DNA from 4 places in the Streptacidiphilus sp. MAP12-20 genome. Region 4 is predicted to be linked to each of the others. Evidence: riboswitches for the same ligand, from Rfam matches in the RefSeq annotation. Region 4 holds a riboswitch; each other region holds the start of a gene.
The links. Region 4 has a riboswitch for cyclic di-AMP ahead of ABIA32_RS25155 (transglycosylase family protein). Riboswitches for the same ligand answer to the same signal wherever they lie in the genome.
Positions count from the first base shown of each region.

Region 1: it holds a riboswitch for cyclic di-AMP, as region 4 does, so the genes downstream of both, ABIA32_RS13140 (NlpC/P60 family protein) here and ABIA32_RS25155 (transglycosylase family protein) in region 4, are expected to answer to the same signal.
Region 2: it holds a riboswitch for cyclic di-AMP, as region 4 does, so the genes downstream of both, ABIA32_RS32465 (NlpC/P60 family protein) here and ABIA32_RS25155 (transglycosylase family protein) in region 4, are expected to answer to the same signal.
Region 3: it holds a riboswitch for cyclic di-AMP, as region 4 does, so the genes downstream of both, ABIA32_RS25675 (transglycosylase family protein) here and ABIA32_RS25155 (transglycosylase family protein) in region 4, are expected to answer to the same signal.

Region 1 is NZ_JBGCCK010000008.1:149,221-156,136, forward strand. It holds gene ABIA32_RS13115 (Lrp/AsnC family transcriptional regulator) at 4-285, opposite strand; gene ABIA32_RS13120 (rhomboid family intramembrane serine protease) at 338-1,147, opposite strand; gene ABIA32_RS13125 (hypothetical protein) at 1,273-1,539, shown strand; gene ABIA32_RS13130 (NYN domain-containing protein) at 1,662-3,422, shown strand; gene ABIA32_RS13135 (NlpC/P60 family protein) at 3,571-4,608, shown strand; cyclic di-AMP (ydaO/yuaA leader) riboswitch at 4,909-5,066, shown strand; gene ABIA32_RS13140 (NlpC/P60 family protein) at 5,077-6,123, shown strand; gene ABIA32_RS13145 (C40 family peptidase) at 6,409-6,916, shown strand, end outside.
Region 2 is NZ_JBGCCK010000039.1:12,500-19,415, forward strand. It holds gene ABIA32_RS32430 (discoidin domain-containing protein) at 1-956, shown strand, start outside; gene ABIA32_RS32435 (hypothetical protein) at 1,077-1,589, shown strand; gene ABIA32_RS32440 (hypothetical protein) at 1,834-2,124, shown strand; gene ABIA32_RS32445 (SRPBCC domain-containing protein) at 2,145-2,576, opposite strand; gene ABIA32_RS32450 (ArsR/SmtB family transcription factor) at 2,573-2,920, opposite strand; gene ABIA32_RS32455 (SDR family oxidoreductase) at 2,986-3,738, shown strand; gene ABIA32_RS32460 (isoprenylcysteine carboxylmethyltransferase family protein) at 3,777-4,388, opposite strand; cyclic di-AMP (ydaO/yuaA leader) riboswitch at 4,639-4,788, shown strand; gene ABIA32_RS32465 (NlpC/P60 family protein) at 4,799-5,839, shown strand; gene ABIA32_RS32470 (protein phosphatase 2C domain-containing protein) at 6,041-6,790, opposite strand; gene ABIA32_RS32475 (hypothetical protein) at 6,908-6,916, shown strand, end outside.
Region 3 is NZ_JBGCCK010000021.1:58,983-65,898, forward strand. It holds gene ABIA32_RS25665 ((4Fe-4S)-binding protein) at 1-263, shown strand, start outside; gene ABIA32_RS25670 (GNAT family N-acetyltransferase) at 377-691, shown strand; gene ABIA32_RS25675 (transglycosylase family protein) at 757-1,992, opposite strand; cyclic di-AMP (ydaO/yuaA leader) riboswitch at 1,999-2,153, opposite strand; gene ABIA32_RS25680 (D-alanyl-D-alanine carboxypeptidase family protein) at 2,409-4,532, opposite strand; gene ABIA32_RS25685 (GPP34 family phosphoprotein) at 4,843-5,565, shown strand; gene ABIA32_RS25690 (helix-turn-helix domain-containing protein) at 5,808-6,668, shown strand; gene ABIA32_RS25695 (DUF397 domain-containing protein) at 6,847-6,916, shown strand, end outside.
Region 4 is NZ_JBGCCK010000020.1:93,954-100,869, reverse strand. It holds gene ABIA32_RS25180 (N-acetyltransferase family protein) at 1-184, shown strand, start outside; gene ABIA32_RS25175 (SDR family oxidoreductase) at 206-1,000, opposite strand; gene ABIA32_RS25170 (cytochrome P450) at 1,133-2,359, shown strand; gene ABIA32_RS25165 (hypothetical protein) at 2,368-2,586, opposite strand; gene ABIA32_RS25160 (winged helix-turn-helix domain-containing protein) at 2,711-3,613, shown strand; cyclic di-AMP (ydaO/yuaA leader) riboswitch at 3,869-4,024, shown strand; gene ABIA32_RS25155 (transglycosylase family protein) at 4,028-4,714, shown strand; gene eno (phosphopyruvate hydratase) at 4,887-6,167, shown strand; gene ABIA32_RS25145 (septum formation initiator family protein) at 6,265-6,684, shown strand; gene ABIA32_RS25140 (DUF501 domain-containing protein) at 6,738-6,916, shown strand, end outside.

The DNA.
Region 1 (6,916 bases), on a different contig from region 4:
CGTTCAGTCGTCGAGGCCGATGGCGAACGCGGCGTCGAGGTCGTGGCTGGAGTAGGTGCGGAAGGCCACGTGGGTCTCGGTGTGGGCGACGCCCGGCACCTTGTTGAGCTGGCCGGGGATCACCTCGGCCAGCTCCTCGTGCGCGCGCACCCGCACCATCGCGATGAGGTCCCAGCCGCCGGTGACCGAGTAGACCTCGGTGACGCTGTCGAGGGCGGCGATACTCTCGGCGATCTCCGGGATCCGGTCGACGCTGGTCTTGATGAGCACGATGGCGGTGATCACGGAGAGTCTCCTGTCGGCGAGGGCGGGCCCTGCACATGCTAGTGCCGCCGCTCTAGTGTCGCCGGTGCCTCAGGCGGGCGAGGGCGGTGGTGAGCCCCAGGCCGCCGGGACGGCGGGCGCGGTAACGGAAGAGCAGCCAGGTGAAGGCGAGTCCGCCGGTGAAGCCGATCAGGTGCGCCGCATAGGCGACGCCCGGCACGGCGGGGTCGGTGGCCTGGACGGAGAGCCACTGCACCGCGAACCAGAAGCCCAGGACCAGCCAGGCGGGGAAGCGCAGCGGCAGGAAGAGCAGCAGCGGGATCAGGCTGGTGATCCTGGCCCGGGGATACAGGCACAGGTACGCGCCGAGGACCCCCGCGATCGCGCCCGAGGCGCCCACCAGCGTCTGTGTGGCGCCGGGGCTGCCCGCCTCGAAGATCGCGTAGCCGTAGGTCGCCAGGTAGCCGAGCGCGACATAGAGGAGCAGGAAGGCCAGCGGCCCGACCCGCTCCTCCACCATCGCGCCGAAGACGAAGAGAAAGAGCATGTTGCCGGCCAGGTGCAGCCAGCCGCCGTGGACGAACATGGCGGTGAGCACGGAGAGCGCGGGCACTTTCGGCAGCCCGCTGTCCGCCGCGCAGCGGTGCGGCAGATGGAGTGGGCGGGCCGCGTTGTGGAGCAGTTCCGCGGGGATCACGCCCCAGCGGTGGTAGTACGCGGTCTGCGCGCAGGCGCGGGCGGTGCCGGAGCCGTAGAAGGGGTCCAGGCCGGAGACCGGGCCGACCAGGAAGACGAGCACGCACAGGGCGATCAGCCCGTACGTCACCACCGGCAGGTAGGGCACGGGGCGGGGAACGCTTTCCGGAATTGCCAGGCTCACCATGGGCAAAGCATTCCTTGTCAGGACGAATCTGACACCCGTCCACTGGGGCGTGTGGGGGACGGTGCCCGCGCCCAGCGCGGAGGCCATAGGGTTTCCCAGGTAGACACCGACGAGAGGATCTCGCCATGGCCGTTCCCCTTCCCACCGAGGGGACCAGGTGGCGCTGCACGCTCTGTGGCAACCTGACCCGCTTCGACGTCACCCGTTCTTCCCGGGTCGTCGAGTTCGTCCACCTGGACCTGGCCGGTGAGCCGAACATCGAGGAGCGCGAGGTCCTGAGCGAGACCGTCGAGTCGGTCCGCTGCCGCTGGTGCAACGCCGTCGACCAGATCGAGCTGGTGGACCGTCCCGGCGCGGCTGCGGAGGCGGCGGAGCAGGCGAAGCGGGACTGACCCTTCCCCGGCCTCCGGCCGGGTGAGGACGTGATCGTGGCGAAGTGACAGGTGGGGGGCGACAGCGGGGAGAATGGCGGTCCGGGCGGTGGGGACCCCCGGAGCGGATCGGAGCAGAGCACGTGGAGCAGCGAGATCAGGCGCAGGCACAGGCGCCCGACGCGGGCGGCGAACTCGCCGCGCCCGACGCGGCCCTGCCTGCTGCGGCCCTGCCCGAGCCGCCGATGCCTCCGCTTCCGCCGGACGCCCAGGAATCGCTGCTTCAGGAGCATGGGCCCGACCTGGGCGGCGAACTCGCGGCGCCCGAACCGACCCTCCCTCCTGCTGCCGCCCAGCCCGCGCCGCCGCAGGTCCCGGGGCCACCTGCGCCTCCGGAATCCGCGGCCTCGGACTCCGCGGCGCCCGACGCGGCCCTCCCTGCTACTGCAGAGCCCGCGCCGCCGCAGGCGCCGGGGACACCTGCGCCTCCCGCATCGCCGGCACCTCCCGTGCCACCGCAGGCACCTGACTCTCCGGCCCCCGAATCCCCCGACTCCGCCGCGAGCGAGGCCGCGCCCGCGTCCGCTGCCGCCGAGGCGTTGGAGCGGCCGCTTCCGGAAGGCGTGCGCAAGCGGGTCGTCGGGATCGCCGCGGACGGTCTGGGCGCGCTCACGCCCGCCGAGTTGCCGGCCAGGCTGCGCCCGTACGTGAAGTTCACCCGCGAGGCCAGGGTCAAGCGCGGGGCCACCGCCATCGCCGCCGCGCTGGAGACCGAGCCCGGCTTCCGCTCGCGGATCGCGGAGCGTGTGCGCCAGGGGCAGCCCGATCTGGTGGCCGCGCTGGAGGCGGGGACCGTGCCCGCCGCCGCCGACCCGCAGGACGTCGCCGCCGCCGCATACCTGCTGCGGACGGCCGGCTGGGCCCGGATCGTCGGCGAGGTCGGCGAAGTCGTCGAGCGGGCCGAGCACGAGGGCCACGCCGCCGAGTCGGCCCGGCTGGCCGAGAAGCTCCAGGGCGAGCTCGCCGAGCTGCGCGCCGCCGCGCGGACGGACGCCGAGCGGGCCAAGGCCGAGCTGGAGTCCGCCAAGAAGGAGGGGGACAGCCTCCGCCGTCAGCTGCGTTCGCTCGCCGCCGACACCAAGCGCGCCGAGGCGGCGACCCGCAAGGCCACCGTCGAGCTGGAGGCGCTGCGCGCCACCGGGGCAACGGAACGCGGCGCGCAGGACAGTGAGGTGCGCCGACTCAAGCACCGCGTCGGCGAGTTGGAGGCGGCGCTGGAGGCGTCCCGCCGCGCCGCGCGGGAGGGCCGCTCCGCGGAGGAGATCCGGCTGCGGCTGCTGCTCGACACCGTGGTGCAGGGCGCACAAGGGCTCCAGCGCGAGCTCGGGCTCGCGCCGCTCAGCGGGCGTCCGGCCGATTCGGTCGAGGCCGTCTCCCCGGTCGCCGCCTCCCCGCACGACGTCGCGCGTCGCGCGATCGAGGGCGACGACCCGGCGCTGCTGGAGCAGTTGCTGCAGCTGCCGCAGGTGCACCTGGTGGTCGACGGCTACAACGTGACCAAGACCGGCTGGCCGGACATGCCGCTGGACCGGCAGCGGCAGCAACTCCTGCGTGGTCTGGGTCTGCTGGCGGTGCAGACCGGCGCCGAGGTGACCTGTGTGTTCGACGGGCAGGATCTGGACGGGCCGATCCCGATGGCGCCGCCGCCGCGCGGGGTCCGGGTGCTGTTCAGCCGGACCGGCGAGACGGCCGACGAGCTGATCCGCCGACTCGTGCGCGCCGAGCCGGAGGGCCGGCCGGTCGTGGTGGTCTCCACGGACCGCGAAGTCGCCGATGGAGTACGCAAATCGGGCGCAAGGCCCGTTCCGTCCACGATGCTTCTGCGGCGCCTGATCCGATCCTGAGCTGCGATCTTGAGGCTTTGTTAAGAGAGAGGGCTGCCGGGGGAGACAACAGGCCCCGTGGCTCACTATCCTCAGCTCTCAACGTCCGTACTCGTGTTCTCTCTTCGTGCATGCGGGCGTTTCCGCGTGTGAAGGGATTGCATTCGTCGTGGCTTCTCACCGCCGTCTTCGCCAGGCCAGCCGTGCCCGCGTCTCCGTGCTGACCGCAGCTGCGGCGACCGTCGTGGCCCTCTCGGCCCAGACCGCCGCCCAGGCGGCCCCGGCGATCTCGACAAAGGACGCGCAGGCGCAGGTCGACGCGGACCAGAAGGCCGCCTCCGGCATCACCGAGAAGTACAACAACGCGCACACCCAGCAGCAGGCGCTGCAGGCGCGGGTGGCGATCCTTCAGGACGAGATCGCCCGGCAGCAGGCGCAGGTCAACAACGAGCTGGCCAACCTCGGCCAGATCGCCAACGCCCAGTACGCCACGGGCGCGGTCGACCCGACGGTGCAGCTGATGCTCTCCAGCGACCCGAGCACCTTCCTGCAGAAGGCCGGGGCCGAGAGCGAGCTCACCGCCAGCCAGACCGGTTCGCTGGAGCAGCTGGTCGCCCAGCAGGCCACGCTCAACCGGGAGAAGGCCCAGGCCGCCGCCGAGCTCGCGCAGGAGCAGACGCTGCTTCAGCAGATGAGCACGCAGAAGACGCAGGCGCTGGCCAAGCTCAAGCACGCGCAGTCGGTCCTCGACGCGCTCACCCCGACCCAGCGCGCGGCCGTCACCGGTGGTGGCGGCTACGGCTCGACCCCCTCCGGCGGCAGCTACAGCGGACACATCGACCTCAGTGGCATATCCGCGGCCGCGCGTACGGCGATGGAGGCGGCGATGAGCCGCATAGGCAGGACGCCCTACCTGTGGGGCGGCTCCACCCCGGCAGGCATGGACTGCTCGGGCATGGTGATGTGGGCCTACGCCCAGGCGGGCGTCTCGCTGCCGCACTCCTCCTACGCGGATGAGTCGGTGGGCAGTTACGTGCCGAGCCTGGCGGACGCGAAGCCCGGTGACATCATCGTGATGGAGAGCGGCGCGCACGTCGGCCTCTACGCCGGCAACGGGATGCTGCTCAACGCCCCGCAGTACGGCTACGACGTCACGGTGCAGCCGATGTCCTACTTCGGCGGCATTGTGGCGATCCGTCGGATCTGACACGCCGACGGCTCTGTGAGTCAGCTCACACGCAAGTGACTCCTGGTGCGCGAATGACCGATTTGACCACCATGTCGTCGGCGTCCGGTCATGTTGTGACTACAGAGCGTCCATGAGCTGACGAGTCGTCGAAAGTGATGAGAGTTTTTACTGACAAGGATTTGAACCGATCACGGTTGGGTTACTAGGGTCATGGCCTGAACCACCGTGCGGTCGTTCGCCCAACCCGGGCGGCAGCGGAGGTTACCGTCGAGTTCGACGAAGCGGCAGGGCCGACCACGGAGACGTGCGGAGCCCGTACTGGGGAAGCCGTCGAGTCGGAGCCGGGGAACCAATTCCCCCGGGGTGAATCGACGCCAGGACGGCCCGGTGCGATCCCGGGTCCGTGAGGCGTCGTAGGGCCGACTTCCTGGCCCGAACCCGTCAGCTCACCCGGTAGGCGGACGTAGGAAGAAGGAGCTCGCCTTCGTGGCGTCCCATCGTCGTCCCAAGTCCCCCAGTCGTGCGCGCATATCCGTGCTGACGGCCGCCGCCGCCACCGCTGTCGCGGTGTCCGCGCAGAGCGCGCAGGCCGCGCCGAAGCCGACCACGGACCAGCTCAGGGCTCAGCTCCAGCAGCTGAACACCGAGTCCGACCAGGCGATCCAGAAGTACGACGCGGCCCAGGCCCAGCTGAAGACCCAGCAGGCCGCGGTCAACACGCTGCAGGACCAGATCGCGCGCTCCCAGGCGGCCGTGAACACCAAGATGGACGCCCTGGGCCAGGTCGCGAACGCCCAGTACGCCAACGGCTCCGTCGACCCGACCGTGCAGTTGCTTCTCTCGTCGACGCCGGACCAGTACCTGAACCAGGCGTCCTCGCTCGGTCAGATCACGGACAACCAGGCGACCGAGATCAAGGCGCTCCAGAGCGAGCAGCACACGCTCGACTCGGAGAAGGCCACGGCGGAGCAGACGCTCCAGCAGATCGAGGCCACCAACAAGCAGCTGGCCGCCAACAAGGCCGAGGTCCAGAAGAAGATCGCTGCGGCGCAGTCGCTGCTCGACTCGATGACCGCCGCCCAGAAGGCCGCTCTCGCCGCCGCCGGCAACCAGGGCAGCACCGCCGCCAGCCGCGGCACGGGCTCGACCGGTCGGCCCAACCTCGGCAGCGCCAAGGCGGGCAACAGCGTCGAGGCCGCCGCCTTCGCCGCCGCGCAGACGCGTCTCGGCGACAACTACGTCTGGGGCGCCACCGGCCCGAACGAGTTCGACTGTTCCGGTCTCATGGAGTGGGCCTACGCCCAGGCCGGCGTCTCCATCGGCCGCAGCACCTACGACCAGATCAACTCCGGCACCCCGGTGGCCTCCGAGGCCGACCTGCAGGTGGGCGACCTGGTCTTCTTCAACGGCAACTCGCACGTCGGCATGTACGCCGGCAACGGCATGGTGCTGCACGCACCGCACACCGGAACCGTCGTCAAGTTCGAGCAGATGAGCTGGATCGGCTCCGTCTACGCGATGCGCCACATCTGAGCACGCGCTCTTCCGCGAGAGCCCGCCGTCGACCTGTCGACGGCGGGCTCTCGTGTTGCTGCTCCGTTCCTGGTCCAGCCGTTCACTCGGACGGGCGTGCGGCGGTGAGTCCCTTCGAGGCGTGTCGGCCCCGGTTCGGGCCCCCCGCTCCGCTGCGACCTGCTGATTCGTTCGTTTGGGCGGGATTCGCTGCCATTTTTCAGGCTCTGGGAGCTTGGACTGCTTCTGTCCCACTCGCTAGCGTCTGCGGTCGGTCGTCGTCCCCGAGGAGCGGAGAGCGAGCAGGTGGCGTCCCATCGACGAGGAAAACCGGTCGGCCCGTCCGTGCTGTCCCGAGCGGCGATCACGGTCGCAGCGGCGACGGCCGCGATGCTGTCGGCTCCCGGCGGGGCCGACGCGCTGCCGGGGCCGTCCGGCGGCAGTGGTGCGGGCGCAGGTTCGAGCGGGGGGCCGGGGAGCCCCGAGGACGTGCGGCGGCAGGTCGACGCGCTCTACGCGCAGGCCGAGGCGGCGGGCCAGCGGGCCGACAGCGCGCAGGAGCAGGAGGCCGCGCTGCTGCGCCGGGCCGCCCTGCTCCAGCAGCAGCTCGCCGAGGAGCAGCAGCGGGCCAACGCCGTCGCCGCGCGGCTCGGCGCGCTGGCGAGCGCCGAGTACCAGCGCGGCGGCGGGATGGACCCGGTGGTGCAGCTGATGTTCAGCGCCCACCCGGAGGAGTACCTCAGCCGCGCCGCCTCCCTGGACCAGGCGGACGCGAGCACGGCGGCGGAGCTCGGTCGGCTCCGCTCCTACGAGC
Region 2 (6,916 bases), on a different contig from region 4:
AGATCTACGGCGAGCATTACGCGGGCAGCGCCGGGTTCACCGTGGACGAGTTCGAGGTCTTCGGCACCGCATCGACCGGGACAGCGAGTGCGACGCCGACTCCGACGCCGACGCCGACGCCGAGCGCCTCCGCGTCCGCCAGCACGTCGCCCAGCGCGTCGCCGAGCCCCACCTCCACCGGTGGCGGCGGCGCGGCTGCATGGACGGGCCAGTTCAGCGGTTACGGATCCAGCGCCTGGAAGTCCGCCTGGGGCTATACCTCCACCGGCTCCTGGGGCGCGAGCGACCTTCAGGGGGTCACCGACTCCACTGCGCCGGGCGGCGGCAGCGCGCTCGAAGTCACCTACGGCGCGGGCTCCTCGGCCAACTCCTGTGCCAACTGCCCGAACCCGGGCGGCGGCCAGTTCTACACCCAGCTCAGCGCGCTCAGCGGCGGCTCGGCCCTGTCGAATTCGGCCACCCTGGACCTCAAGTACCACCTGAAGTTCCCGGCGGGCTACGACTGGGGCAAGGCGGGCAAGCTCCCCGGCCTCTACGGCGGCGTCATCGGGCAGGAGTCCGGCGGAAACCACGGCAACGGCTGGTCGACCCGCTACATGTGGCGCGGCGCGAACAGCGTCCCGAACAACGGGGAGGTCTACCTCTACACCCCGACCAACTCCGGGCCGACCGGCTATGGCGTCGACCTGGGCGTCGGCGACTGGAAGTGGCTCGCCGACGGGAACTGGCACACCGTCGAGCAACTGGTGAACCGGTCCACGGGCGACATCACCGTCTGGTTCGACGGCGCGCAGGCGGCGTCCTTCCCGGGCGCGGCGTCCGGCATCGGATCGATCCCGTTCAGCGGTGTCTTCTTCTCCACCTTCTACGGCGGCCACGACACGAGCTGGGGGCCGCTGACCACGACCCACTCCTTCTTCGCCGACTTCTCTCTGTCCACCACTGTTCAGCACTGAACCGTTGCGCTCGCTCCGCCCGCCGCCCCACCATGGCGGGCGGGGCGGCCGGGCCGCGACCGCTTCCCGTTCTGCTCACGCGTTTTCTGACTGGCTCTCTCACCAGGAGGCATGGAAGACATGGCAGGCTTAGGCGTTCCTCCCCTTCCCCGCACGATCCGACTCGCCGGTGCCGCCGCGCTGGCGCTGGCGCTGACCGCCGTCTGCGTACCGACGGCGAGCGCGACCGGGGTCGTCGACCCCGCGCCGATCGGCCCCGGACAGTTGTTCACCGGGCTCGTCAACGGCACCGATGTCCAGGCCCAGATCAACATGGCCTGCTACGGGCCGGTCCTTCCCGGCGTGACCGGCCACCCGCTGCCCGGCCAGACGGTCGAGGTACTGCCCGCGCCCGCGAGCGGCACGACCGACGTCGGCTACACCGGGACCGCCGCCGACCGGATCGACGCCGGCTTCGGCCCCTCCGCCACGACCGCGCCCGTGACGCTGACCTACTACGCGGTCAAGGTCGCCATCCCCACCTCGCTGGTGCTGCCCTGCTCCGGAACCGGGACGGTCCTGTTCTCCCCGGTGCCGACCAGCCCGAGCGCGCGCTCCGCGACGCTCACCGTCCGCTACGTCGGCCAGCCGTGACCTGACCGCGGTCGCACCAGCCCCGCCCCGCCCACTCTGTGAGACGGTCCGTCCCACAGAGGGGGCAGGGTGTCATCCTGGGTCCCATGAGCACTGTCCTCATTATTTGCTTCGGCGTGCCGCTGCCGGGCTGAGTCCCATCGGACCTGTCCCCGCCACCGGCACCCAGACCTCTCGCGTCCGCGAGGGGTCTTTCCTTTTGGCTCGCGAACCCGACGGGCCATCGGTCAGCTCTGGAGCACCCATGTCCGTTGACACCGCCGTCGCCGTTCCCGTGGCCGTTCCCCTCGCCGTTCCGGTCGCCGTCGCCCAGCAGCAGCTGATCGTCGCCACCGTCATGCCCACGCGCGGCCTACTGGGCCGCGTCGCCGCAGTTCTCAGCCCCCACTGCGTCACCTCCCTCTCCTATCGCACCCCGCCGAGCGGCCCGGCCACGGTCGAGGTCATCGTCCCCACGTCCGAGGCCGCCCGCGTCCGGGCGAAGCTCCTGCGCATGGTCGACGTCCTCGACGCCCGGTGTGTGGCTGACCTCTGAGAACGGGTGCCCACTTCGGCCTACGGAGCGAGCAGGGCGGCGAGCTTGTCCGCGATCGAGCCCCAGATCACCGTGGCGCGGTCGCGGAAGTCGCCGCCGGGGAGCTGTTCGTGGGTGATCGTCATCTCGGTGGTGGCGCCTGCGCCCTCCGGGCGCAGCGTGACCGTCACCTGGGTGGTACGGCCGTGGGTGCTGTCGGCGGCCCAGGTGAAGACCAGGCGGTGGGGGCGGTCCACGACGAGGTACTCGCCGGTGACGGTGTCGGCGCCGGACTCGAAGATCTTGACGATGCGGTACCGGCCGCCGACCACGGGGTCGCAGGCGGCCTCGGCGACGATGCCAGGGTCGGGGCAGAGCCACTGCTGGAGCCGGTCGGCATTGGTCCAGGCGTCGAAGACGTCCTCCGCCTCGGCCTTCAGGCTGCGGGTGACCCGCACGACGGCCTCGGTCACGGCGTGCTCCTTTCGGCGGCGTGCTCCTCCAGGTGCGCCGCCAGGGCGTCGGCGCGGCGTTCCCAGAAGCGGGTGTACTCGCTGATCCACTGCTCCGCCTCGGCGAGCGGCTGCGGGTTCGCGCTCAGATAGTGCTCGCGTCCGCGTATCTCGCGTCGGACCAGGCCCGCGCGTTCCAGCACGATGATGTGCTTCGAGACCGCGGCGAGGGACATCGGCAGCGGCTCGGCGATCTCGGTGACCCGGGCCTCGGTGTGGCGCAGGCGCTGCAGGATGGCCCGCCGGGTGGGATCGGCCAGGGCCATGTAGGTGAGATCCAGGGGTGCGGAAGAACGCTCAACCATATTGCTGAATGTTAGCGCGGGAGGTACATTCAACCAAGAGGTTGAATGTATGAGAAGGAGTGGCCATGACCGTCCCTGATCTCAACGGCACCACCGCGATCGTCACCGGCGCGAGCCGCGGCCTCGGCGGCGAGGCCGCGGCCGTCCTGTGCGCGGCCGGCGCGCGTGTCGTCGGCGTGGCCCGTGACAAGGCCGAACTGGAGCAGTTGCGTGAGCGGCTCGGGGCGAACTTCGTCCCCGTGGCCGAGGATGCGACGGACCCCGCCGTCGCCGAGAGGCTGCTCGCCGAGTATCGGCCGCGCGTCCTCGTGCTGAACGCGGGGGCAGTGCCGCTGGGCCGCCCGGTCCAGGAGTACGACTGGGAGAGCTTCAGTCGGCACTGGCAGGTCGATGTCCAGCACGCCTTCCACTGGACGCGGCAGGCGCTGACGCTCCCGCTCGACCCCGGCAGCATCGTGGCGAGTGTCTCCAGCGGCGCCGCGCTGCGCGGCTCGCCGGTGAGCGGGGGCTATGCGGGCGCGAAGGCCACCATCAGGTTCCTCACCGCCTACGCGGCCGAGGAGTCCGCGCGCGGCGGGCTCGGCATCAGCTTCCGCAGCATCCTGCCGCCGCTCACCCCGGGTAGCGGCGTGGGGAATTCCGGCGTCCACGCCTACGCGGAGCGGTCGGGCGTCGACGAGGAGGAGTTCGTCCGCCGACTCGGCCCGGTCCTCTCGCCGGCTGCGATCGGCGCCGCCATCGCGACCCTGGCCACCGACCCCGCCCTTGAGGCCGGCGCCTACCAGCCCACGGCGGAGGGGCTGAAGAAGCTGGACTGACGGGGCGTCCGTCCGTCCGTTCCCGGGGCGGCCGGGCGCTACCGCCGCCGCGAGGTGAACGGCAGCAGCGCCGGAACCCGGCGGCGGTAGGCGGCGTACTGCTCGCCGAACTCCGCCGCCATCAGCCGGTCCTCGACGCGCACCCGGTGCAGCAGCCACGGCACGCTGACGGCGGCGATCAGCACCCAGACGCCGAAGCCGTCGGCGAGCATGCCGCCGAGCACGACGCCGAGGAAGCCCGTGTAGATGGGATGCCGGACATAGCCATAGGGGCCGTTGGTCCGCAGTTCGTGCCGCTCCTGCACCAGCGGCACGCTCGCCCACATGGTGCCGAGCACCCACCTCGCCCAGACCAGCAGAGCCGTCGACGCCACGACGACCACGACGCCGACCACGGCGAGCAGCGGCTGCCAGTACTCCAGATGCCGCCAGAACGGCCCCCGCCCGCCGCCGCTCAGCGCGAGGACCACGCCCACCCCCGCGATCAGGCCCAGCCGCGCGGGCAGCGACCCGCGCACGCCCGCCAGCCAACGGCGCAGCCCGCCCGACTTTCGCGCCCCGAAGTACAGCGCGCCCACGAGCCACGTCACCGCGAACACCGCCAGGCAACCCGCCACCACGTCACGCACCGCTGTCTCCATCGCGCTCATGCCCCCAGGCTCGCTGAGCGCGCTTCCTCGGTCCACCACCCTGGGGTGGACGGCGCGGTGGACGGCTGGGTGGAGAGGGTGTCCGATTGGCGTGGTCCGGTAGGAATTCGGTCAGGATCTGACCCATCAGATATTGCTATGGTCACGATCGGACAACTAGGGTCGGGGCCGAACCGTTGCGACGTCGATCGCCCGAAGGCCGGGCGACCGCGACGGAACCGCCGAGTCTGACGAGGCGGCAGGGCCGACCCCGGCCGGGCCGCTGAATCGGAGCCGGGGAACCATTTTCCTCGGGGTGAATCGGCATCAGGTCGGTCGAAGTGGGGCCGTGAGATGTCGTAGGGCCAACTTCCGGCCCGAACCCGTCAGCTCACCCGGTAGGCGGACGTAGGAAGAAGGAGTCCGCCCGAGTGGCGTCCCACCGCCGTCCCGCCGCGCCGAGCCGCAACCGCGCCCGGATATCCATGATCACCGCTGTCGCCGCGACCGGGGTCGCCCTCACCACGCAGTCCTCCAGCGCCGCGCCCACCCCGACGACGGGGCAGTTGAAGGCCCAGCTGGACCAGCTCAACAACCAGGCCGACAAGGCGGTCCAGGCCTACGACCAGGTGCAGGAGCGGGCGCAGGGGCTGGAGCAGAAGGCCGCGCTGCTGCAGGACCAGATTTCCCGGCACCAGGCGAAGGTGAACGAGCTCATCGCGTCGGTCAGCTCGATCGCGCAGTCGCAGTACGAGAACGGCTCCGTCGACCCGACGGTGCAGCTGATGCTCACCGCCGACCCCGGCCAGTACCTGGACAAGGCGTCCGCGATGGACCAGGTGACGGGCAGCCAGCTCGCGCAGCTCGACGCCCTGCGGTCCGAGGAGCAGACACTCTCCAAGGAGAAGGCCCAGGCGGAGGCGGCCCTCCAGGCACTGGACGCCACCACCCGCGAGGCCGCCGCCGCGAAGGCCGCCGCGGACGAGAAGGTCAAGAAGACCCAACAACTGCTCAACTCGCTGACCGCGCGGCAGCTCTCCGCGGTGACGGGCGGCGGTGGCGGGATCAGCGGCGGCCACGGCTACGGGTCGACGGCGAACCTCGGCAACGCCCAGCCGGGCGACTCGATCGAGGCAGCCGCGTTCCGTGCCGCGCAGTCCCGGATCGGCGACCCGTACCTGAGGGGCGCGACCGGCCCGCACGAGTTCGACTGCTCCGGCCTGATGATGTGGTCCTACGCCCAGGCCGGCTACCAGCTCGGCCGCACCACCTGGGACCAGGTCAACTACGGCACGCCGGTGACCTCCACGGCGAACCTCCAGGTGGGCGACCTGGTCTTCTTCAACGGCGGCGAGCACGTCGGCATGTACGCGGGCAACGGCATCATCCTGCACGCCCCGCACACCGGCGCGTACGTGCGCTACGAGCCGATGGCGCAGATCGGTTCGATCTACGCGATGCGGCACATCTAGCGGTGCACGCGCTGTAGTTGCACGTCCAGGGGCGCGAGGCTCTGCTCGATTGACTGCGTGCGCGAGAAACCACCGTGTGCGGATGGCCCTGCTCGTTCGGCCTGCCACGTTGGTGGGTGGGTGGGTGGCTTGTCGCGCAGGCAGTTCATCGAGCAGAGCCTCGCGCCCCTGGAGTTGCCTCCACCTGAGGCCCGCACGGGTTCAGCGCCGGGCGAGGAGGACCGTCGCGTCGTCGTGGCGTTTGCCGCGGAACGAGCCGTCCGGCATCGCGAGTTCGGCCTTGCGGACGGCGGCGAGCGCGTGGGCGGGTCCGTCGGTGGTGAGGGCGTCGAGGAGTTCGGTCCAGGTCCAGCCGTAGCGTTCGACCAGACGGCTGACGCCGTCCGTCATCGCCGCCACCTCCCGGACGGTGGCCAGCGGGAAGGAGGCGGTCACGGCCTGCTCCGCCGCCTCCGGGCGGGTGGAGGCGACCCAGAACCCGCCGGGGGCGTTGCGAAGCGCGCTCACCGACTCGCGGTCGTAGGCGGGCAGGCGGTCGATCCTGTTGTCCTCGATCAGTTCCACCCGGCCGTCGGCGCTGCGCACGACGATGGGGGAGTCCGCCAGGACCAGGCAGTCCAGCCGGTCCGCGACGGCGTCCGCGCGGAACAGGGCGACCGTCGCGGACGGGCTGTCGCGGTTCTCCAGGTCGCATTCGGGGTGCAGATCCCGCGTGCGCAGGATGGCCTGCCGCAGGATCTCCGGGAGCGGCTCGCCCGGATGCGTCAGCAGGAACTGCGCGAGTTGCGCGCCGAGACGGGCGACGAACCACGGCACGTCGTGGACGCAGCCGGTCGGCAGGCCGCTGGGCGTCGCGCCGTCGAGGACGGCGGCGAATCCCGGCCCGGCCAGCACGAAGTCCTCGTTGGCGGCGGCGTCCGGGCTCGGCTCGCAGACGTAGCTGATCTCCACGGTGGGTCCTCGGGCCTTCCTTGTCGGGGTGGCGGGCGGCGAACCCGCATATGCGATCTTCTCCGATCATGCCGCGAGTGGCCCCGGGGACACGGGAGGCTTCTCTACGCTCGTGCCATGGATGGC
Region 3 (6,916 bases), on a different contig from region 4:
CCGAGCACATCGCCGAGGTCGTACGCCGCTGCCCGACCGGCGCGCTGCACTACGTGCTGACCGACGGTCCGGCCGAGCAGCCCGAGCGGCCGACCGTGATCACCCCCAGCACCGACGGGCCGCTGCTGGTCCGTGGGGACCTGCGGGTCGACGGGCCGTGGGGCACTGCGCGAGAGGTGCGGGCGGCGCTGTGCCGTTGCGGGGCCAGTGGGAACAAGCCGTTCTGCGACGGCTCGCACGAGCGCATCGGGTGGCGGGAGTGAGTCCGGCGCGGACGCGTGTCCGTTCGCACGAAAACCGACAGGGTGACGGACACTCGTCAGACAGGCGTGGGCGAAGCACGAGCCTGCGGACGCCATGCGAGGAGGCGGCGAGGATGAGCACGAGCGAGACCGAGGCCGAGGTCACAGTCGCCGACGTGCCCGAGGCGCAGCGTTTCGAGGCGCGCATCGAGGGCGATCTCGTCGGCTTCGCCTCCTACGTACGCGACGACGAGCGCGTCATCTACCAGCACACCGTCGTCGGCCCCGCCTATGAGGGTCTGGGCATCGGCGGGCTGCTGGCGCGCGCCGCGATCGAGGACGGGATCGGCCGGGGCATCAAGGTCAAGGCGACCTGCCCGTTCATCAAGGCCTGGCTGACACGACACCCGGAGTACCAGGACAAGTTGTCCGGTACCCCGGGTGTGTGAGGGGGAGAGAACCCGTTCGTAAAGCGGTCGATCAGCGGCCGATCAGCGGTCGACCGGGGTGATCATCAGGCGACGCGACCCGCGAAGTCCGGGGTGTAGTTGCTGATGGTCTCCCACTTGACGCCGGAGCTCGGGTTGGCGGCCTCGACGAACTTGCCCGCGCCGACGTAGATCGCGACGTGGTAAGTGCCGGCGGCGGTGCCGTCGTTGGACCAGAACAGCAGGTCGCCCGGCTGCAGCTGGTCGAGCGAGACGCGGGTGGTGGCCGCGGCCTGCTCCTCGCTGGTGCGCGGGAGCGAGACGCCGGCCTGCTGGTAGGCGGCCTGGACCAGACCGGAGCAGTCCCACGTGTTCGGGCCGGTACCGCCGTAGACGTAGGAGTCGCCGACGTGCGACTCCGCGAAGGAGATCGCGGCGCCGATGCCGGAGCTGCTGGCGCTGGACGTCGTCGACGAGGCGTTGGTCGCCGTGGTGGCGGTGCTCGACGAGCCGTTGGACGCCGAGCTGTCGGACGACGAGGACTGGGTCGCCGTGTCCGAGGAGCTGGAGGAGGTGGACGCCGAGGAGGCGCTGCCGCCGAGGACCAGGTGCTGGCCCGGGTAGATCCAGTCGGGACCCGAGGTCAGGGTCGACTTGTTCAGCTGGTACAGACGCTGCCAGCCACCGGAGACCTTCTCCTTCTGCGCGATGGTGGACAGCCAGTCGCCGGCCTGCACGGTGTAGCTGCCGGAGGTGGCGGCCGGGGTGCTGGTGGTCGGCGTGCTGGTGCTCGCGGCCGAGGAGCTGCCGGAGTCCGAGCTCTCGCTGTCGCTGCTGGAGGAGCCGCTCGTCGAGGAAGACGCGCTCGAGGAAGACGCGCTGCTCGAAGAGCTGCTGGACGAGCCGGAGGTGTTCAGCTGCGGCGAGCCGCCGCCCTGGCTCAGACCGGCCTGCGGGCCGCAGACGGGCCAGGCGCTCGGGCCCTGGCTGGCCAGGACCTTCTCGGCGGTGGCGATCTGCTGGTCCTTGGTGGCCAGGTCGGCGCGGGAGGCGTACTGCTGGCCGCCGTAGGCGTCCCAGGTGGACTGGTCGAACTGGAGGCCGCCGTAGTAGCCGTTGCCGGTGTTGATCGACCAGTTGCCGGTGCTCTCGCACTGGGCGACGGCGTCCCAGGTGGAGACGGTGGCGGCGTGTGCGCCGGTCGCGGTGACCAGCGGGAGGGCCATGCCGGCGCCGGTCAGACCGACGGTGGCGAGCAGGCGCTTCGAGGTGCGGCGGGCGATTTTGGGCGCGCGGTGGCGACCAGTGCCGTTGGACAGCATGAAGTGGGGTCCTCTCCCACGCCTGCGAGGTGAGCTGTCGGGTTCGGGCTGGAGTTGCCCGGCCGTGCTGTGTCACGGCTTCACCCCAAGCCGCGAGCGCTGAGCTCGCGGCGACTTACCTGGGTCCCCCGCTCCTGCCGTGAATGCGTCGGGTGACGTCTGACATGACCGGCGGCAGGACTCGGCGTTCCGGAGATGTCAGTTCCGCTTAAGTGCGGATGACGGCGACCGTAGGCAGGTCCGGCCTGAAACCTCAAGCCGCCAAGACGCCGATGAGACGTCTGTCACGTAGTCACTTCATGATTCACAGCTAGGCGGAGGCGAAATGCCCGAATTAGCACCCTGCTTTGAAGGCATTCAGTTGATATGTCCGTTTGACTACGCTTCGGCCACCGTCATCATGCTCACACTCGCACTCACCCCAGCCGGGTGAGCTTCTCGCCGAACCCGGGCGCGTTCAGGTTCGACTGCAGCGCCACCGGAATCGTCTGCGCGCTCGCTCCGCTGCCGACGACGAGGTCGGCGACGATCGTCCCGGCCGCCGCGCTGTGCGGGAGGCTCGCGCCCGCCTGCGGCTTCAGCGAGACGTCGACCGAGAGCCCGCTCCAGCCGGCGACGGAGACGTCCTGGGTCGCCACGACGGGCGTCCTGCCGCCGAGCCCGTCGTCCACGTAACCGACGACGTCGCCCTTCTTGGCGAGCACGTGCGACTGCAGCGCACCCTCGGCGCTGACGATCAACTTCTTGCTCTTCTCCAGCACCTGCGGCAGCCAGCCGCCGCCGTTCCCACCGACGGCAGGCTGGCTCAGCACGACGCCGTAGAGGGTCTCGGTGGTGTCGCCGACCTTCTGCTGCGCCGCCCACATCAGGTTGCCGAGCGCGGCACTGCTGGTGCCGGTCTTGACGCCGATGACGCCGTTCTTCAGCAGAAGAGCGTTGTTGTTCTGGGTCAGGCCGTTCTCCGGCGGCGTGAAGGACGCGGTGCCGACGATCTCCCGGAAGACCGGGTCGGCCATGGCCGCCTTGGCCAGCCTGAGCTGGTCGTTGGCAGTGCTCTTGGTGGTGCCGTTCAGACCGCTGGGGTCCGTGTACGTGGTCTTGCTCATGCCGAGCTCGGCGGCCGTGGCCTGCATCTTCTGAACGAAGGCGTCCTGGCTGCCCGCGTCCCAGCGGCCCAGCAGACGAGCAATGTTGTTGGCCGAGGGGATCAGCAGCATCTGCAGCGCCTGATACTCGGTCAGCTTCTCGCCCGCCGAGACCTTCATCACCGACTCGCCGCCGGCGGTGCCGGTGGTGTAGTCGTTCACCGCCTGCTGGTCGACGGTCAGGGTCGGGCCCTGCTCGCCCTTCTTGAGCGGCTTGTCGCGGAGTACGAGATAGGCCGTCATGACCTTGGTGACACTCGCGAGCGGCACCGGGTTGTCGCTGCCGCTGTGGCCCATCACCCCGAGTCCGGGAACCTCGACGGCGGCCTGGCCCTTGACCGGCCAGTCGAGCCCCGGCGCCCCGCCGTCGAAGGCGAAGCTCGACGCGGCGGTCATCGTGAGCTTGGGCGCCGGCAGCGGGCGCAGCAGCTGCACCGCGCCGAGGACCACCACGAGCACGAGCAGCAGCGTGCCCCAGAGGCGGACGCGGCGCAGCGCGATCCGGGCCGGGGTCATCGGCCGGGAGCTGAGACCGGCCAGGATGTCCATGGCCTCGACGGTCGTCTCCGGCGAGTCCGCGACGGCCGTCGCCCCGGCGGGCACGCCGCCCTGCGGCTGCGCCTGCGCCGCGCCGGACTGCTGCGCGGACGACTGCTGCGCGGCCAATGAGGAGGACGGCGAGGATCCGGCGGGCGATCCGGGCGCCGGCGATCCCGCAGGCCCGCGCGGCGCCGGTCGCGCCGGCGGGAACGCGGACATGGCGCGCGTCTCCGCGTTGTCGCTCGGGGGAGCGGACGGGCCGTGGCGATCGCCGTCGCTGTCGCTGTCGCCGTCGTCTCCGTCGGCGGCCGCGTCGGAATCGGTCTCGTCCTCGACCGGGGCCGGGGCGGAGGCCGGGGCCGGTTCCAACGGGGGGACGCGCAAGGTGCGGGTCGCGACGTCCGTCTTCGGCTCGAGCGCGGCTTCCGTCTCCGGTTCGGCTTCCGCCTCTGCCTCTGCCTCTGCCTCTGCGTCGTCGTCCTCGCGGTCGACCGGGAGGCGAGGGTCGCGGATAGCGCGCTCCGCGGCCGCAGGCCCCGCCGGCTCGTCCGCGTCGTCCGCGTCGTCCGCAAGGTGCTCGCGCGGGGTCTCCAGGTCGCCGATGCGCAGGGGGCGGGTCGGCGGGTCCGCAGGCGCGTCAGCCGCCGCCTCCGCGCCGGACTCGTCCGCCTGAGCCTCCGGGCTCGCCCCGGCCTCGTGGTCCGGCGGCGCGATATCCGAGGCGGGGGTCGCGTCGATATCCGAGGCGGGGGTCGGGTCGATGTCCGGGGCGGGGGTCGCGGGGTCGACTCCCGCCCGTTCCGCCTCCCGCTCCGCGCCCGCGGTCCGCTTCGACCTGTCGGGGGACTCACCCACGTAACCCAGCCTCCTCAAGCCTGCTCTGAATGCATACGACCGCTCGCGACCGCCCAGGGCAGCGCGTCACAGCGCGGCGCACCACGGTCTCCCGGGCGCACCGCACACCAGTCTCCTGCACTCGCCGGGACAATCCCGCTCGCCAGGCCGCTGACCGGCGATTCCGCCGGGCGAACCCGCTCCATGGCCAGACGCGGCGCCGGACCCGAACGGTTCCGAAAGATCACGGAGTCGTGTCACTCTCAAGGCCCTCTCGACAGCAGGGTGTGAGAGGCGTCACTCTGTTGTTCATCCACGCGGGGAGGCTTGGATGGGCAGGAGCCGCAGAACAATTCCCGAGGAGCTGCTGTTGCTCGCTCTGGACCCGGCCACGGGTACCACCGCGCAGCCACAGACGCTCGATCTCGGACTGGCCGGAGCACAGCTCGTCGAGCTGGCCATGGCCGGACGAATAGTCCCGGACGGGGACCAGATCACCGTGGTGAACCCGCGGCCGACCGGGGACCCGACCCTCGATCACGCGCTGGAACTGCTGCGCAGACGTGGCAGTGCCGTGCGCGCCGTGCAGTGGATCGGCGGCCCGAGACTGGGCCTACGTCAGACGTATCTGGCGCACCTGGAGCGGTGTGCCATGGTCAAGGCGGTGCCGGGCCAGGTGTGCGGGGTCTTGCCGACGACCCGGTACCAGGCGTCGGACGACTGCACGAACAGCGCCATAAAGGAAAGACTCGACACGGCGATCCGGACCGGCGTACCGCCGGACCCGCGTACCGCCGCGCTCGCCGCCCTGGCCCACGCCGTAGGACTGGGCAAACATCTCTACCCGGGCAACGAGGGACGTTCCTCCAGGTCGCGCCTGCGCGACCTGATCCGGTACGACCCCCTCGGCGGCATGGTCGCGCACGCGGTCATGGACGTGCAGAACGGCCTGCCGGCCGCTCAGTTGCGTGCGGCGGGCGTACGCCCGGCGCCGACACGCCCGGCGGCACGGCCCGCGGCGGTCACCGGCATGGTCCGGGCGGCCGTCCGGTAGGCGCGCAGCAGCGCACGGGCCACAGGCTGCAAGGCACGGGCCGCAGCAAGACGTAACACCGACAAGGTCGGGAGCGACGGCGGACCACCCTTCGCCGTCGCTCTCTCCATGTGTGGGCGCAGAATCGTTCCTTCTTCGACCCGATTCGTCAAGATCCCGGGCGATTGCGCCACATGAGGGCGTGTCGAGTGGCATTCTGCTGACACAGGGGCGTGCCACACCATCAATGCCCAGGAGAGTCCGTGTCGACCGCCAGCGTCAATCCCACCGTCCGTCGCCGACGCCTCGGGGCCGAGCTCCGACGCCTGCGCGAGCAGAAAGGCCTCACCGCCGAGGAAGTCGCGCAGCAGCTGCTCGTCTCGCAGTCGAAGATCAGCCGACTCGAGAACGGCCGACGCAGCATCAGTCAGCGCGATGTCCGCGACCTGTGCGAGGTCTACGGGGTCAGCGACTCGGCGATGATCGACGGCCTGATGACGATGGCGCGCGAATCCCGTCAGCGCGGCTGGTGGCACGCATTCGGCGATGTCCCCTATAGCGTGTATATCGGCCTCGAAGCGGAGGCTGTAGGTATTCGCACCTATGAATCCCTTTTCATCCCCGGCCTGTTGCAGACCCGCGAGTATGCGCACGCGGTGGTGACGGGTATCCAGCCGGAAGCGCAGCCGGCGCAGATCGACAAGCGCACGGATGTCCGGATGGTCCGCCAGGACCTGCTACGCAACGGCGAGGAGCCGCTGCGCCTCTGGGCCGTCGTCGACGAGGCGGCCCTGCACCGCGTCGTGGGCAGCCCGGAGACGATGCGCGCGCAGCTGGAGTCCCTGATCGAGACCAGCCTGCTGCCGCACGTGACCGTGCAGGTCCTGCCGTTCAGTGTGGGTGCACACCCCGGCATGACCTCCAACTTCTCCATCCTTGAGTACCGGGATGCATCGGACGCCACCGTCGTCTATCTGGAGGGCGTCACGAGCGATCTGTACCTGGAGAAGGAAACGGATGTACGCGCCTATGCCACGCTTTACGAACATCTGCAGGCACAGGCACTCGGACCGGAGCAAACCCGCGAGCTCGTCGACAAAGTGGCGAAACGTCACACGCACTGATGTGGCCGGGGAGCATACACCACAGGCAATGTTCTGTGGTGTACAGTTCACCGATTGCTATCCAACGGGTGAACACGAACGGCCCAAGGTTCCCAGATACCGGACGGTGTGGGCAGACTGACACCAGCAATCACGATCACCCGATTGCCGGTCCCTTCATTCGGAACTGGAGATGGAAATGATCACAGAGGACAACCGCCACGGCGCCCTCGACTGGCGCAAGTCCAGCTACTCCGGGGCCAACGCCT
Region 4 (6,916 bases):
CCTCGACGAGGTCAAGCGGCACAGCCCTGACGGCCTGTCCCTGCACGTCTTTCAGCAGAACACCGATGCCCGCGCCTTCTACGAACGGCACGGTTTCACGACTGTCCGCATCGGCGACGGCAGCGACACCATGGAGAAGCTGCCGGACATGACCCTGCGCTGGACACCCGACGTCGCAGGGTGAAGCAGGTCCGGCGGGCCTGCGCTACGCGCCGAGCTTCGGCAGCTGGGTGACAGCCTTGCGCATGCCGGCCAGCCAGGCCTCGCGGTCCGCGACGCGGCCCTGTTCGTAGGCCGCGACCTCCTCGTGCGGGAGGATCAGGAACTGTTCCGCCGCCAGCCCGCGGACGACGGAGTCCGCGACGTCCTCAGGTTCCAGCAGCCGGCCGAAGGCCGTCAGGACCGCGCGGACGTCCTCGTTGGCCGTCATCGCGGTCCGTACGCCCTGCGGGCACAGCGCGCTGACGCGGATGCCCTGCTCGCCGTAGGCCACCGAGAGCCACTCCGCGAAGGCGACCGCTGCATGCTTCGTCGCCGTGTACGCCGCGTCGCCCGGCATCTGCAGCAGGCCCGCCGCAGACGCGGTGTTGAGCAGGTAGCCGCGCCCGCGCCGCAGCATTCCTGGCAGGACGGCACGCGCCGCGTAGACGTGGGCCATCACGTTGATGTCCCAGTTGGCCTGCCACCGCTCGTTGGACGCCTCGATCCCCGCACCGCTGCCGATCCCGGCGTTGCTGCAGAACAGGTCCACCGGACCCAGGTGCTTCTCCGCCGTGTCGACCAGCGCGCGGACGTCGCTCTCGCGGCCGACGTCGCTCGCCACGCCGACCGTGTGGCAGCCCGCCCGGTCCAGTTCCAGCGCCAGGTCCTCGACCCTCGACCCGTCCAGGTCGGCCAGCAGCAGACCGCGCGCGCCCTCTGCCGCGAAGCGCCGCGCCAGCGCCGCACCGATTCCTCCGGCCGCGCCCGTGACGACGACGACAGCACCCTTCAGCTCCATGCCCGCACCCCTGTTTCCGCTCGGCAGCCCGGACCCCCGCACGGCCCGATCGCTGCGGGCGATCGTAAGCTCACTACCGGTGGGTACGACAGTGTGTCTCTGCCCACCTTTCCGAACGGTTAACGTCGAGGCGTGCACCCGTCGCTCCCGCCTCAGCTCTTCACCTTCGATTTCGCAGCGAATCCTTACCCGGCCTATGCCTGGCTGCGCGAGCACGCACCCGTGCACTGGAAAACGCTGCCCAGCGGGGTGGACGCCTGGTTGGTCACGCGCCACGACGACGCCCGGCAGGCGCTGGCGGACGGTCGGCTGAGCAAGAACCCCGCCCGTCACAGCGCGCAGGCGCACCGTAGCGGGCGCGTCGGCATCCCCGGGGAGCGGAGCGCCGACCTGATGACGCACCTGCTGAACATCGACCCGCCGGACCACACCCGGCTGCGCCGCCTCGTCGCCAAGGCGTTCACACCGCGTCGTGTCGCCGCCTTCGAGCCGCGGGTGCGCGAGATCACCGACCGGCTGATCGACGGCTTCGCGGAGCGCGGCCACGCGGACCTGATCCACGAGTTCGCCTTCCCGCTGCCCATCTACGCGATCTGCGACCTGCTCGGCGTCCCGCCCGAGGATCAGGACGACTTCCGCGACTGGGCCGGAATGATGATCCACCATGGCCAGTCGCCGCGCGGCGGCGTCGGCCGGGCGGTGAAGAAGATGCGCGGCTACCTCGCCGAGCTGATCCACCGCAAGCGCGCCGACCTCGGCGACGACCTGATCTCCGGCCTGATCCGGGCCAGCGACCACGGCGAGCACCTCACCGAGAACGAGGCCGCCGCGATGGCCTTCATCCTCCTTTTCGCCGGCTTCGAGACCACGGTCAACCTGATCGGCAACGGCATGTACGCGCTGCTGACCCATCCCGAGCAGCGCGCCCCGCTCCAAGCCTCGCTCGACCGTGGCGAGACCGAGCTGCTCGCGTCCGCCGTCGAGGAACTGCTGCGCTACGACGGCCCGGTCGAGATCGCGACCTGGCGCTTCGCCACCGAGCCGCTCACCCTCGGCGGGCAGCAGATCAACATCGGCGACCCGGTACTGGTGGTGCTCGCGGCCGCCGACCGCGACCCCGAGCGCTTCGACGCGCCGGACGTACTCGACCTCGCCCGTCGCGACAACCCGCACATCGCCTTCGGCCTGGGCATCCACTACTGCATCGGCGCGCCGCTGGCCCGGATGGAGGCCCAGTACGCCATCGGCGCCCTGCTGCGCAGGCTCCCGGAGATCACGTTGGCCGCCGACCCAGCGGACTTGCGCTGGCGCGGCGGCCTCATCATGCGGGGGTTGCGGCAGTTGCCGGTCGAGTTCTGAGACAGGCCCTATGCCTGCCGGCCGGGGATCGTGATGCGGAGCACCAGGTGCCCGCCGAAGACCATCACCATGCCGATCGCCAGGATCACGCCGACCGGAGAGCGTCGCTCGCGCTCGCGCGGAGCGAGGAGCAGGACCAGCCCGACGAGGATCAGCGACGTCTCGACGCCGGTGTTCTGGAAGAGCAGACTTAACAGCCAGTCGAACAGCTTCTCCCTGAGGTCCAACTGTCCACCTCCTTATGTTGTCAGGATGATTTCCAGGACAGCGGGATGGGTAACCTGTAAATCTGACGACTAGACAGGTTCCGGTTCCCGCAAGGGGCGTAGGCTGCAGACGAGGGGGTTTGCGATGGCCTCGAAAGGTGTACGGGAGCGACTCGCGCAGCGGATCGCCGCAGGCGAGTGGCAGCCGGGCGAGTCGCTCCCCTCAGCGGAGGCGCTGGCCGTCCAGTTGGACGTCTCCCGGGTCACGGTGCACAAGGCGCTCACCGCGCTGGCACGGGACGGCCTTCTCCTGACCCGCCCGGGCAAGCGCGCCGTGCTGACCGGCGTCCGCTCCCGGCCGGCAGACTTCGGCCCGGACGGGGGTGCGGCAGCCGAGCCATGGGCGGAGGGCGCGGTGGACATACTCGACCGCCACCTCGGCGGGGCGCTGCGCACCGGCCGGCTCCACGTCGACGTGCTCTGCGTGACCGCCGAGTCCTTCGTGACGGCGCTCCAGCGTCAGTTGATCGGCCTGCGGGCGCGTCGCGAGCCGGTGTTGACCGAGTTCCGGATCCGTTTGCTCTTTTGCGACTTCACAGCACTGCCGACCTTCCCACGGGTACTCGGCGACCCGGACGACCTGCGTCCGCTCGAACGGCTCCGCCGTGTCGCGCATGACCAGGTGACCTCGCTCCGCACGGCGGCCTACTCGCTGCAGACCTACCAACTGGTCACCGCCGAGCCCGGGATCGAAGTGAGGACCATCCCCTTCCCCCCGATGTCCAAGCTCTACGTGCTCAACGAGGACGAGGTGCTGGAGGGCCGGTACCAGCTGATCGAGAGGTCGGTCGACGTCGGCGGCCACCGGGAGATCCTGGACGACCTGGCCGGACTGAGCAGCCGTCTGTTCGTCCGCCGCCGCCACGCCCTGGCGAACCACGTGGACTCGGCCTACGTCGACGCGGCCGGCGAATTCTTCGAATCCTGGTGGACCAAAGCGAGCCCTTACGCCGTCGGCGTCACTCTGGATCGGGCCCAGGGCGTTTGACGGTCGGTCAGTGTCGCACGGGTCGGGGCGCGGCCGTCGGATAACGCGCAGGTAACGGACGTCACATCAGTAGCTGGACGGTGTCTGCCGCCCTCGAAGAAGGCCAGGTCAGGCCCGATGCAGACGCGCCTCGGGCGGGTGTCGTGCCGCGTGTCGGGGTTTGTGAATCATCTGACGATCTGCCTAGCCTCCAGGCAGTTCGCGTAAGCGGACACCGCCTCGCGGGACGCCGAGTCCTGTCCACCGCGAGGCGGCGACGACGAGTTGACGAACGGACAGGAGCGGGGGACCCAGGAAGTCGCCGTTCACGCGGATGCGCGGACGGCTTGGGGTGAAGACGCGTGAGCGTCCGGGCCAGCCTCTACGGCCCGAACCCGACAGCTCACCTCGCAGGCGTCGCAGAGGGAATCCTTCATGCTCCTTTCCGGTACCGGTCGTCATCGTCGTATCCGTGTCAACAAGGCCAAGGCGCTCGTCGCCACCACCGGCGTCGCCGGCGCGGCCGTCGCCCTGCCGTTCGTCGGAGCGAGCAGCGCGAGCGCCGCGTCCGTCTCCACCTGGGACAAGGTCGCCCAGTGCGAGAGTGGCGGGGACTGGTCGATCAACACCGGCAACGGCTATTACGGCGGGCTGCAGTTCTCCGCCGGCACCTGGCGTGCCTACGGCGGCGGCGCGTACGCCTCGACCGCCGACCAGGCGAGCAAGGGTCAGCAGATCTCGATCGCCGAGAAGGTGCTGGCCGGTCAAGGCCCCGGCGCGTGGCCGGTCTGCGGGGCGCAAGCCGGTCTGAGCGCCGGCGGTGCGCCCGCCTCCGTGGACACTTCCACCAAGTCCGGCTCCTCCGGCACGTCGCACACCCGGCAGGCCGCGCCGAAGCAGAAGGCGCCCAAGCACGCCGCGCCGCAGCACCAGAGCGCTCCGGCGCAGCGCGGTCCGTCCACGACCGGCAACTACACCGTCAAGGCGGGCGACACCCTCTCCGGCATCGCCGCGAGCCACGACGTGGCGGGCGGCTGGCACAAGCTGTACGCGGAGAACCGCTCCACCATTGGGGGTAACCCGAATCTGATCTACGTCGGTGAGAAGCTCGTCGTGAAGTAGTCGCGAAGTTCGAACGGCCATGAGCGAGAAGCCCCTACCCGTCGGTAGGGGCTTCCTGCCGTTTTCGCCAGAAGTCCGTCAGTCAAGACAGGGCAAAGGTCCTGAGTGGTCCGGGCCCCGACACGGGCTACGCTCTGTGCGTAACAACCCGCATCCCCCTGAGGAGACAGTTGTGCCGTCGATCGACGTCGTCGTAGCCCGGGAGATCCTCGACTCACGAGGCAACCCCACCGTCGAGGTCGAGGTCGGCCTTGACGACGGCAGCACCGGCCGCGCTGCCGTGCCGTCCGGCGCCTCCACCGGCGCCTTCGAGGCCCTGGAGCTGCGTGACGGTGACAAGTCCCGTTACGGCGGCAAGGGCGTGGAGAAGGCCGTTCTCGCCGTCATCGAGCAGATCGGCCCGGAGCTCGTCGGCTACGACGCCACCGAGCAGCGGCTGATCGACCAGGCGATGCTCGACCTGGACGCCACCGCCGACAAGTCCTCGCTGGGCGCCAACGCGATCCTCGGCGTCTCGCTCGCTGTCGCGCACGCCGCGTCCGAGGCCAGCGACCTCCCGCTCTTCCGTTACCTGGGCGGCCCCAACGCCCACGTGCTGCCGGTCCCGATGATGAACATCCTCAACGGCGGTTCGCACGCGGACTCCAACGTGGACATCCAGGAGTTCATGATCGCGCCGATCGGCGCGGAGTCCTTCTCCGAGGCGCTGCGCTGGGGCGTCGAGGTCTACCACCAGCTCAAGGGCGTGCTGAAGGCCCGCGGCCTCTCCACCGGTCTGGGCGACGAGGGCGGCTTCGCGCCGAACCTCGACTCCAACCGCGAGGCGCTGGACCTGATCGTCGAGGCGATCAAGGGCGCCGGCTACACCCCCGGCCGCGACATCGCGCTCGCCCTGGACGTCGCCGCCTCCGAGTTCTTCAAGGACGGCGCCTACCAGTTCGAGGGCAAGTCCCGCACCGCCGCCGAGATGAGCGCCTACTACGGCGAGCTCGTCGCCGCGTACCCGCTGGTCTCCATCGAGGACCCGCTGTTCGAGGACGACTGGGACGGCTGGAAGACCATCACCGCCGAGCTCGGCGACAAGGTCCAGCTCGTCGGTGACGACCTGTTCGTCACCAACCCGGAGCGTCTGGCCCGCGGCATCAAGGAGGGCGCCGCCAACGCCCTGCTGGTGAAGGTCAACCAGATCGGTTCGCTGACCGAGACGCTGGACGCCGTCGAGATGGCGCAGCGCAACGGCTTCCGCTGCATGATGTCGCACCGCTCCGGTGAGACCGAGGACGTCACCATCGCCGACCTGGCCGTCGCCACCAACTGCGGCCAGATCAAGACCGGCGCCCCGGCTCGCTCCGAGCGCGTCGCCAAGTACAACCAGCTGCTGCGCATCGAGGAGATCCTCGACGACGCCGCCGAGTACGCCGGCCGCGGCGCCTTCCCGCGCTTCAACGGCTGACCTGCCCCCCGGGCAGTTCCGTCGCCCCGCCGCCCTCACCCTCTAGGGTGGGGGCGGCGGGGCGTCTCTGCTCCGTGCGGGCTGGGAGGGAGCAGGAGTGGCGAAGCAGGCACCGGCAGCGGGACCGGCGCAGGCACGGCGGCGGCCGAAGCTGACCGGCCGGGCGGCGGTGCTGGCCCTCGTGGTCTGCGCGCTGGTCGCGGCGCTCGCCTATCCGATGCGGCAGTTCATCGCCCAGCGCACGCAGATCGACGAGCAGCGCGCCGCCCAGCAGCAGGCCCAGCAGCAGGTCGAGGAGCTGCGCCGGGAAAAGGCCCGCTGGCAGGACCCGGCCTACGTCGAGGCCCAGGCCCGTGCACGCCTTCACTACGCGTTTCCCGGTGACACGCCGTTCACAGCCGTGAACCCTTCGCCCAACTCCTCGGCCGCCCCGACGGCGCAGCAGCAGGCGGCTTCCCAGCCGTGGTACCAGAGCCTGCTCGGCTCGCTCGACGCGGCCGACAAGCGGACCCCCTGAGCAGCGGACCCCCTGAGAAGCGGGCCCACGACAAACCAATGAAGAATAGGGACATGTCGCACGACCCCCAGAGTTCTGATTCCGGCGTCTCCGAGGCCGACCGCGCCGCCGTCGAGGCCCAGCTCGGCCGCGTCCCGCGCGGCCTGCGCGCCGTGGCCCACCGCTGCCCCTGCGGGCTGCCCGACGTGGTCGAGACGGCCCCCCGCCTGGAGGACGGCACGCCGTTCCCGAC